DNA from 2 places in the Desulfomicrobium norvegicum genome. Region 2 is predicted to be linked to the other one. Evidence: predicted binding sites of a transcription regulator. Region 2 holds the regulator's gene; the other holds the start of a gene.

Region 1 (5,411 bases), on a different contig from region 2:
GGCCTATGCCCAGGGAAAGGAGCATTACAAGGCCGTCTGCGAGTTTGAAAAAGCGATTTCGGCTTCTCCCGACCTGCTTCAGGAATCACCGCTCATCCCCTTCAATATCGGGATGGTCTATTTTCAGATGAACCGCCTTCAGGAAGTGGAGCGGTTCATGAAGGCTGCATTGAAATGTGACCCGAATTTCGAACGTGCCAAGACAATTCTTGAAAAAATCGGCTCCAAGCAGGCTTGATGCCTGACGATGCGTTCATTTTTCCAGCTCTTTCGTCACAGGGACTGCAAATACGCCCTGGCAATCCACAAGTCGCCGTCCTCCTCGGTCAGGCTCTCCAGACTGGATACGAGCCTGCCGAGATAGTGCCGCGAGTGGGCGTGGACATATTCGTCGCGGTCCATGTTCAACCGCTCGCTGAGCTGGGCGAAGATGCGCGCCTGTATTCTGTTAATGAGCATGGGGCCTCCAATCCGCGTTGATGTTCTTTCATCTTTCGTCCGACGTTCGCCCAAAATGCGTCGCGAGTCCGCCGGGCTTGTTCCCGCTGTGCGTTCCTGCCGTGCGCTTGAGGACCCGGAGCTTCAGCTCTTCGGTCCGCTTTTCCTCTTGTCTCAGCAAATCCCGCCTTCCAGGCAATTCTGTGTCTTGGCCAGATCCTGCACCTCGACCTGACTCAAGGGGCGGCCCGCGCCGGCGGCGCGCTGGCGGATGGTGTCGACCAGACTGCCGATGGAGTGCAGCGGTCCTTCAAGGCCCACCTGGCGGAGCATGGTCCTGACCGCTCCACGCCCGGCCTTGGCGCCCAGGGCCAGGATGCGGTTGGCTCCTGTCTGGGCCGGGTCGTAGGGTTCGAAGAGCGCCGGGTTTTTGAGGATGCCGTCCACGTGCAGGCCCGATTCGGCCGCGAAAATGTCATCGCCTGAAACCGGCCGGTTGCGGGCCACCGGGATGCGCGCGAGTTCGGCCACCATATCGCACAGTCCGCGCACCAGATTCATGTCGTAAATATCGTAGCCCTGCACCAGGCGCAGGTGTCCTGCCACTTCCTCCAGGGCGGAGATGCCCGAGCGCTCGCCGATTCCGAGCACCGAGACGTCGGCCCAGTGCGCGCCCGCTTCCAGGGCCGTGATGGCGTTGGCCGTGGCCATGCCGAAATCGTTGTGGCAGTGGATGGCGATCTCCATGTCCGCTCCGGCGGCGAAGAAGCGCACCAGTTCGGCGATGCGGGTCGGAGTCATGACGCCCAGCGTGTCGGCCAGGCGGATGCGCACGGCGCCGAGGTCCCGGGCCATGCGGGCCATGGACAGGGCGAATTCCTGATCAGCGCGGGTCACGTCCTCAAGGCCGATGCTGATGCGGCGGATGCCGCAGGAGTGGGCCAGGCCCACGGTTTCGCGCAGCATGGCGGTCAGGCCGTCACGGTCCGTGCGCAGGCGCTCGGCGATGTGCAGATCCGAAACGGGCAGACCGATGTTGATCGTGTCGATGCCCAGCCCCGCTGCCCGGTACACATCCACCGTGCGGCAGGGAGACCATACGCTCAGGTCACAGGTCGCGCCCTGGTGCCGCAGAGCCCTTACCAACTCTTCAAGTCCCTGTTGCCCCATCCAGCCGATCTCTATCTCTTCCACACCCATGTCCGCGATGCGTCCGGCGATTTCGATTCCGATCTGATTTGGGATGCAGGTCCCGAACATTTGCGCCCCTTCCCTGAGTGTCGTGTCGATCAACATGCGTCCTCCCGTGTTTGCTTTGTCATTGCACGGTCGGTGCCACGTTTTATGATTTCTTCATTATCTTGAATTTTATGGTTTTATTGCTTTTACGAGAGGTCTTGGGTGTGCGGACACTAATGTTTGAACCTACATTTTCGTAGTTGTTGTTTGTGTATATTTCGGGATGGCAGGACGGTGTCTGTTTTTTTTCTCCTTTATTTTCAGATGGTTGAGAGCTTGCGTAATTTTTGGCACGCGCGTTGCCCTAGGGAGGTTCAGGTACGGCACACAACTACACCAAAAACTCTCACATAAAGGAGCGCACGTCATGAGGAAGATCGCAATTTACGGAAAGGGCGGCATCGGCAAATCCACCACCACACAGAACACGGTCGCGGGCCTGGCTGAAATGGGCAAGAAGATCATGGTCGTCGGCTGTGATCCCAAGGCCGACTCCACCCGCCTGCTGCTCGGCGGCCTGGCGCAGAAGTCCGTTCTGGATACCCTGCGCGACGAAGGCGAGGACGTGGAACTGCCCGACATCCGCAAGGCCGGCTTCAGCGGCACCTGGTGCGTCGAATCCGGCGGACCCGAGCCGGGCGTCGGTTGCGCCGGTCGCGGCATCATCACCTCCATCAACATGCTGGAATCGCTTGGCGCCTACCACGAGTCCGAAGCCCTGGATTACGCATTCTATGATGTTCTGGGCGACGTTGTCTGCGGCGGGTTCGCCATGCCCATCCGCGACGGCAAGGCCGAAGAGATCTACATCGTCTGTTCCGGCGAGATGATGGCCATGTATGCGGCCAACAACATCTGCAAGGGCATCATGAAATACGCCGAATCCGGCGGAGTGCGTCTGGGCGGCCTGATCTGCAACTCCCGCAACGTCGATAACGAACGCGAGATGATCGAAGAACTGGCCAAGAAGATCGGCACGCAGATGATCTACTTCGTCCCCCGCGACAACGACGTGCAGCGCGCCGAGATCAACCGCATGACCGTCATCGAATGGAAGCCGGACGCTCCCCAGGCCGATCACTACCGCAATCTGGCCAAGGCCATCGACCAGAACAAGATGTTCGTCGTGCCGAAGCCGCTTGAAATCGAGGAACTGGAGCAGCTGCTCATGGACTTCGGCCTGCTCGAAGCCGTCTAGGCGGTCGTCCAAAAATCCGTTCTGGACTGCGTTGCTCCCAGATTTTGAAGGGCTCATGTAGTCGGCTACACTTCACCCTTCAAATTCGACTCGCGCCTTGCCACAACGAATTTTTGAACGACCTTGGCGTGAAAGTTAAATAATAAAAAGAGTTATAGAAGAAACGAAGGAGAGAAAACATATGATCATGGTCAGAGCAATCGTACGTCCCGAAAAGTCCGATGACGTCCTCGCAGCCCTCATGGACGCAGGTTTTCCGGCGGTGACCAAATATTCCGTGGCCGGTCGCGGCAAGCAGCGCGGCATCAAGATTGGCGAAGTGACCTATGACGAGATCCCCAAGACCATGCTCATGAGCGTGGTCAAGGCCGAGGACAAGGACTTCGTCATCAGCGTGATCATGAAGGCCGCCCGCAGCGGCGCCAAGGGCGCTTTCGGCGACGGCAAGATTTTCGTCAGCGAAGTGAGCGATGTCTTCACCATCAGTTCCGGCATCTGTGACAGCGCCCCGGCAGGATGCGCGAGCGCAGGGGCATAGCCATGAAAGAAGTGATCGCGGTCATCCGCATGAACATGATGAACAAGACCAAGAAGGCTTTGCAGGACGCGGGCGTGGTCGCTTTCTTCGCCCACGAAGCATTTGGTCGTGGCAAGGGTCTGGTGGACGTGAAGCCTCTTGAAGGGGCCAGAAAGGGCATCGAGGAAGCGGTGGCGGTGCTGGGGGAGAAGGGCAAGCTTTATCCCAAACGCATGCTGACCGTCGTGGTCACCGATGATCTGGTCTCGGAGGTGGTCAAGGTCGTCACGGACGTCAACAGGACCGGCCAGCCCGGCGACGGCAAGATTTTCGTTTTGCCCATGGTCGACGCGGTACGGGTCAGAACCGGAGAAAAGGGCGCCAAGTCCATTGAATAGAGCCGGTTTCATCCATTGAAACCAGGACACACGAAGGAGAACATCATGCCATCATCTGCCAAGAAGCTCGTCAACTGGACGCCCACGGACATAAAAGCGGACATGCTCGCCAAGTATCCGCCCAAGGTGGCCAGAAAGCGCGCCTCCCAGATCCTCGTCAACGAGGCCCTGGGCAACGAGACCCCTGAAATATCCGCCAACGTGCGCACCATTCCAGGCATAATCACCATGCGCGGCTGTACCTACGCCGGCTGCAAGGGCGTCATTCTGGGGCCCACCCGCGACATCGTCAACATCACCCACGGCCCCATCGGCTGCGGATTCTATTCCTGGCTGACTCGCCGCAACCAGACCGACGCTTCGGCCGAGGGCGCGGAAAACTTCATGCCGTACTGTTTTTCCACGGACATGCAGGACCAGGACATCATCTTCGGCGGCGAAAAGAAACTCCAGGCCGCCATCCAGGAAGCCTACGACCTCTTCCATCCCAAAGCCATCGCCATCTTCGCGACCTGTCCCGTGGGTCTCATCGGCGACGACATCCACGCAGTGGCCCGCAAGATGAAGGCCAAGTTCGGCGACTGCAACGTCTTCGCCTTCAGCTGTGAAGGATACAAGGGCGTCAGCCAGTCCGCCGGTCACCACATCGCCAACAACAAGATCTTCAGCGAAGTGGTGGGCGAGAACGATGCCGAGAAGCCCGGCGAGTTCAAGATCAACCTTTTGGGCGAATACAACATCGGCGGCGACGGGTTCGAGATCGACCGCATCCTCAAGAAATGCGGCATCACCAATATCTCCACCTTCTCCGGCAACTCGACCTACGATCAGTTCGCCTCGGCGCACAAGGCCGATCTGTCCGCGGTCATGTGCCACCGCTCCATCAACTACGTGGCCGACATGCTCGAAACCAAGTTCGGCATCCCGTGGATCAAGGTCAACTTCATCGGCGCCAAATCCACGGCCAAGTCCCTGCGCAAGATCGCTGAATACTTCGGTGATCCGGGCCTGACCGCCCGTGTGGAAGAGGTCATCGCAGAGGAGATGCCGGTGGTGGAGGAAGTCATCGCCGAGATCCGTCCCCGCACCGAAGGCAAGACCGCCATGCTCTTTGTCGGCGGTTCCCGCGCCCATCATTACCAGGACCTCTTTGCCGAGATGGGCATGAAGACCCTGGCCGCGGGCTACGAGTTCGCCCACCGCGACGACTACGAAGGCCGCCATGTCATCCCGAATCTGAAGGTCGACGCCGACAGCCGCAACATCGAGGAAATCGAGGTTCAGGCGGACGAGAAGCGTTACGCCCCGCGCAAGACCTCCGAAGAGATGGCCAAGCTCGAAGCCGCCGGACTGAAGTTCAAGGAATACGACGGCCTGATCCCGGACATGGATCATCAGACCCTCGTTATCGACGACCTCAATCAGTACGAGGCCGAAAAGCTGGTCGAAATCATCAAACCCGATGTTTTCTGCGCGGGCATCAAGGAAAAGTTCTCCATCCAGAAGCTGGGCATCCCCATGAAGCAGCTGCACAGCTACGATTCCGGCGGCCCCTATGCCGGTTTTCAGGGTGCGGTCAATTTCTATCACGAGATCGACCGCCTCGTGAACAGCAAGGTCT
Region 2 (5,411 bases):
GCACGCAGCGGAAATCGATCTCCACGCCGTGCTCTTTGAAATATTTCAGGCAGGAGCGGTCTTCCGCCCCCAGGGCGATGTGTTCGCACACCTGCTCCTTGCCCGGTCCGTAATGCAGATTGCCGATGTTGACCAGGGAAAAGGACAGCCCGGTCATGTGCGCGGCCTTGGCATCGGCGCAGTCGGAAAAGAGGATCAGGACATGCTGATCCGGATCGCTCTTGCGGACGTTGCGCAGCATCGAAGCGACCTCCGAGACTTGGCAGCACATAAAGGAGATGCCGCTTGGCACTGCCAGGCTCATGATTTCCTGCCGCAATTCGTCGGCGGCGAGGTCGTCGTTGGCGACCAGCAGGGTCTTGGCCCTGATGTGCGGAAGCCAGGCTTCGATGATCTGGCCGTGCACGAGGCGGTTGTCGATGCGGAACCAGATCACGGCTAGGCCTCGGTGATTTTACGGGTCAATACTTCACCGGCGACAACGATGCCTTGAATGGCCGCGTTCTTGGCGTCTTGGGCGAGCTTGGACAGATCCTGGGTGCGCATGCCCAGAACCCTGAGCAGCATGGGCAGGTTCGCTCCGGACAGGACATCGACCTTGCCCGGCTGGAGCAGAGACAGGCTGATGTTGGACGGTGTACCGCCGAACATGTCGGTCAGGATGATGACACCGTCACCCGTTTCCATCTGCTTGACCGTGTATTTGAGGTCCGAAAGCAGGGCGCTCATTTCCACGGTTCCTTCCACGGCTATGTGGGCGCACTGTTCCTGCGGCCCCAAAATCGTCTGGGCCGCTTCAAGCAGATATTTGCCAAACTGGCCATGGGTCACCACGATCACTCCAACCATTACTCCTCCAAAGATTATCCAAGACTGAAATGCCGATGTTCGACAGATACGTTGAAGCCCTGTTCGCGCAGATGTGCCAGAACGGCCTCGGTCACGGCCACGGACCTGTGGCGGCCGCCCGTGCATCCGAAAGCCATGGTCAGGCGGTAACGCCCTTCCGACGCATAAAGCGGCAGGGTGAAATCAAGAAATTCCAAAAGCCGACGCAGGTATTCGTGCCCGGGGTTGCTGTCCAGCACGTACCGGGCGATGGCTTCGTCTTTTCCGGACATGGGGCGCAGGGCCTCGTCGAAATAGGGGTTGGGCAGAAAGCGCAGGTCCGTGACCATGTCCGCCTCGGCCGGGGCCCCGTACTTGAAGCCAAAAGAGATGAGATGCACACGCATGCCCTGGCTGCGGGAAGAAAGGCTCTCCCACTTGTCCTGAATGACCCGTCTGAGATCGTGCACTGAATAATGCGACGTGTCGATGACCAGATCAGCCTGCGCGCGGATGGGTTCCAGTATTTCCCGCTCCCGTTCCAGCGCCCCCTCCAGTCCCAGGTTGCCCGAGGCCAGAGGATGCGGACGGCGCGTGGTGGCATATCTGCGCAGCAGGATCTGGTTGGAAGAATCCGTGAAAAGGATGGTCGGCCGCACGGAAAACTTCTGGACATCAAGCAGCACTTCCTTCCACTGACCCACGAAGTCGGGCTGGCGCAGGTCCATGCCCATGGCCAGCCCGGGGTAGTCTTTGGCGGAGGAGTTGAAGAACAGTTCGATGAGCGCCGGAGCCATGCGCGCCGGAAGTCCGTCCACGCAGAAGAAGCCCATGTCTTCGAAGACCTTGAGCGCCGTGCTTTTGCCTGAACCGGACATGCCGGAGACAATGACCACGTTTTTCTGTTCAGGTTGAGGCTGCATGGGAGTTCTCCGAATACGTTCTTGCTAGACGGTCTGCAGCAGCTGCCACAACCCGTCCTGACCGGGGGAGTCGGCAAAGGCCTGACGGAACGATCCGTCTTTGAGCAGGCGGGAAACCGTGGCCAGGAGTTTCAAATGCAGGCCCACCACGCTTGAGGGAGCCAGCACCGTGAAAAAGATGCTGGCCGGCTTGTGGTCCAGGCTGGCAAAATCCACGCCTTCGTGGCTGCGGCCGACGATGACCAGAACCTGATCGATGCTGTCCAGCTTGCCATGAGGGATGGCGATGCCGTCTCCGATGCCGGTGGTCCCGAGCATTTCCCGGTCCATGAGGACCTGGGCCACGCGTTTGGGGTCAAGATCGGGATATTTGGCCGACAGCGTCGAAACGAGTTCGGCCAGGACCTCGGTTTTGGTCCTGGCCGAGAGGTCGGAGATGATCAAATCCTTGTCCAGGTATTCAGCAAGCTTCATTCCCTATACCCCGGGGTCGATCAAACCGAAGTCGCCGGTTTTGCGTCGGTAAATGACATTGATCCTTTCGCTTTCGGCGTTGAGGAACACGAGGAATTCGTTGTCCGTGCTTTCAAGCTGCAGCGCGGCTTCTTCAACGATCATGGGTTTGGGCGAGAAGTCGTCGGTCTTTTGGATGACCGGCTTGCGCTTTGCATCCGCGTCGTCCTCGAAACTCCCGGCGTCCATGCGGGTGCTGTCGCTGCCGCCTTTGCGTCGGCTCTTGTCCTTGTCGCGGACCTTGCGCATCTGGGCCTCAAGCTTGTCCCAGACGAGGTCGACGGTGGAGTACATGTCCTCGCTGTCTTCGCGGGCGGAGATATGTACGTTCTTCCCCGTCAGCACTATATCGGCGATATGCCGGAATTTCTCCACTTCGAGATTGACCTGCAGTTCAGCGTCGGGGGTGCCGGCCGTGAATTTGGCGAGCTTGCCGAAGCGGTCTTTGGCGTATTTGCGCAGATGGTCGGAAGGATCGAAGTTTTTGAAATTGAAGGTAATCCTCATGGAAGCCTCCTCGATTGTTGAGGGTCAGCCCTTTTTGCCGTCCGGAAGGGGCGGCCCAAAGGGCGGGATGTCAAAAAACCTGTTTGCGCTTGGATGAGGAATCGATCCCCAGCACTGCGCGATATTTGGCCACTGTTCGCCGGGCGATGTTCACGTCCAGCCGTTCTTTCAGCACCGCGGCGATTTTTTCGTCGCTGTAGGGGTGCTTCGGGTCTTCCTCGCTGACCATTTTCTTGATGATGGCCTTGACCGATTCGGATCCGACCTGAGTTCCATCATCCATTTCCAGCGCGGAATTGAAGAAAAATTTCAGTTCCACGATGCCGTGCGGGGTGGCCACGTATTTGTTCGTGGTGATCCGGCTGACCGTGGATTCGTGCATTTCAATGTCGTCGGCCACATCCTTGAGGATGAGCGGTTTGAGCTTGGTCACGCCGTGTTCGAAAAACCCCCGCTGAAACCTGACAATGCTTTCAACCACTTTGTATAATGTTCTTTGCCTTTGGTGCAAGCTCTTCATGAGCCACATGGCAGAGCGCATCTTGTCATGCAGGTATTCACGGTCCGGGCCTTTGACCGCGAGGTGCATGTCGTCCATGTAGTAGGGGCTCAGCTGCAGCTTGGGCAGGCCGTCGTCGTTCATGACGATGACGAAATCCCCTTCGTATTCGTACACGAAGACATCCGGGCTGACATATATGGTGCTCTCGCTGCCGTAACTGGCTCCCGGCATGGGGTCCAGGGACTGGATTATGTCCAGATAGGCCTTGAGGTCCTCCATCTGAATCTTGAACTTGCGCAGGAGCGGTTTGTAGCGTCGCTTCTCGATGTCTTCGAGATGATCCCCCACCAGGGAAAGCAGGATGGGATCGTCCTGGCCCAGCATTTCCAGCTGGATGAGCAGGCATTCCCGTGGAGACCGCGCGGCCACGCCCACGGGATCGAAGCGCTGCAGACGATGCAGCATGGACTCCACCAGGGCCAGGGGAGAGAGCGTCTCGGAGGCGATGTCCTCGGCGGTGCTCATCAGGTAGCCTTGGGAATCGAGGTTGCCGATGATGGCCTCGCCGATCATCTCCTCTTCTTCGGTGATGTTGGACAGACACAGCTGCCACAGCAGATGACCGTCCAGGGAGGGCTTGCCCGAGAGCCTGGCCTCGTAGGACATCATCTCCTCCAGGGCCTCGGTCTCCTTGAACTGCACTTGCTTGGCGGTGCTTGAAAAATCGCCGAGGTAGTTTTCCCAGTCCGCGTTGCGCATCAGTTCCGCGTCTTCGTAGGAGACTTCCGGGCGTGTTTCGGCCGGAGCCTGGATTTCGTGCTCCTCGGAAATTTCCTTGACCCCCTCCTCAAGCATAGGGTTCTCAAGCAGCTCCTGCTGAACGGCTTCGAGAAGCTCGAATCTGGAGAGCTGAAGCAGCTTGATGGCCTGCTGCAGCTGCGGTGTCATGACTAGCTGCTGCGTCAGCTTGAGGTTTTGTCGGAGTTCAAGGCCCATAATTGATTTGGTTTCACCGTGTCAGAGGATTGCAGGCTAAAAAACTACCCAGTAACGAATCTGCCATAAAGCTTAGGCCCTGGCAATCCTTGGAAAATCGTGTCCGCTAGAGGCTGAATCCTTCACCGAGGTAAACCTTGCGCGCACCCGGGTCGGCGACGATCTCTTCCGGGCTGCCGTTCAGGATGATGCGGCCGTCGTGGACAAGGTATGCACGGTCGCAGATCTGGAGCGTTTCGCGAACATTGTGGTCGGAGATGAGCACGCCGATGTTCTTGTCACGAAGGTCCCGGATGATGGCCTGGATGTCGTCCACGGCCAGGGGATCGATGCCGGCGAAGGGTTCGTCCAGGAGGATGAATTTCGGATTCTGGATCAGGGCGCGGGCAATTTCCAGCCTGCGGCGTTCTCCGCCGGACAGAAAGGCGGCCAGCTGCCCTTCAAGGCGGGTGATCCCCAGTTCATCGAGCAGCCTGTCCGCCGTGCGCTTTTGCTCTTCCCGCGAGAATCCCGAAAATTCGAGAATCAGTTGCAGGTTCTGACGCACGGTCAGTTTGCGAAAGATGGAGCTTTCCTGCGGCAGATAGCTCATGCCCGCGCGGGCCCGTCTGTGCAGGGGCCAGCGGGTTATGTCCTGGCCGTCCAGAAGGACCTGCCCTCGCGTGGGCCGCACGATGCCCGCGAGCATGTAGAATGTGGTCGTCTTGCCTGCCCCGTTGGGCCCCAGGACGCCAACCACTTCGCCCTGGCTCACGTCAAGTTCAATGTCGCGCACGACATCCCTGGCTCCGTAGCGCTTGGCCAGATTCTGCCCGGTCAGGGTGGTCACTGCCCAAGCCCCTGCTTGCCGGCGGGAGTGTTGAAGATGGCCTCGACCCGTCCCTTGCCGCCCAGTACTTCGCTGCGGTTTTCCTTGATGTAGAGCTTAATGACCTCGCCCTGGATCTTGTTGGCGCCTTCCATGAGCATGGGGCTGTCTTCCATGGTCAGAAGGTCCTTGTCGGCTTCATAGGTGGCCTTTCCGCAGGTGCCGGTGCGACCCTTGTCCGCTTTTATGCGCACGTTGCCCTTGGCGATGATTTTCTTGATGGCTCCCTGCTCGTCGGGCACGCCCTGGGTGGCGTTCTTGGCGCCGTCCTTTT

What was found. The regulator sigma-54, encoded in region 2, starts transcription at its own class of promoters, with help from an activator protein. The targets are predictions, from matches to a motif close to CTGGCACGGNNNNTGCTT.
Region 1: the regulator sigma-54 is predicted to act here: its motif matches at 1,759-1,776, upstream of nifH (nitrogenase iron protein).

The regions. Positions count from the first base shown of each region.
Region 1 is NZ_FOTO01000012.1:41,386-46,796, forward strand. Features, by position in the region: gene BMZ24_RS19560 (tetratricopeptide repeat protein) at 1-238, shown strand, start outside; gene BMZ24_RS15305 (hypothetical protein) at 274-459, opposite strand; gene BMZ24_RS15310 (LeuA family protein) at 613-1,734, opposite strand; gene nifH (nitrogenase iron protein) at 2,045-2,875, shown strand; gene BMZ24_RS15320 (P-II family nitrogen regulator) at 3,057-3,413, shown strand; gene BMZ24_RS15325 (P-II family nitrogen regulator) at 3,416-3,790, shown strand; gene nifD (nitrogenase molybdenum-iron protein alpha chain) at 3,836-5,411, shown strand, end outside.
Region 2 is NZ_FOTO01000023.1:4,833-10,243, forward strand. Features, by position in the region: gene BMZ24_RS18870 (PTS sugar transporter subunit IIB) at 1-436, opposite strand, end outside; gene BMZ24_RS18875 (PTS sugar transporter subunit IIA) at 439-849, opposite strand; gene rapZ (RNase adapter RapZ) at 864-1,751, opposite strand; gene BMZ24_RS18885 (PTS sugar transporter subunit IIA) at 1,776-2,225, opposite strand; gene hpf (ribosome hibernation-promoting factor, HPF/YfiA family) at 2,229-2,771, opposite strand; gene rpoN (RNA polymerase factor sigma-54) at 2,842-4,269, opposite strand; gene lptB (LPS export ABC transporter ATP-binding protein) at 4,376-5,098, opposite strand; gene BMZ24_RS18905 (LptA/OstA family protein) at 5,095-5,411, opposite strand, start outside.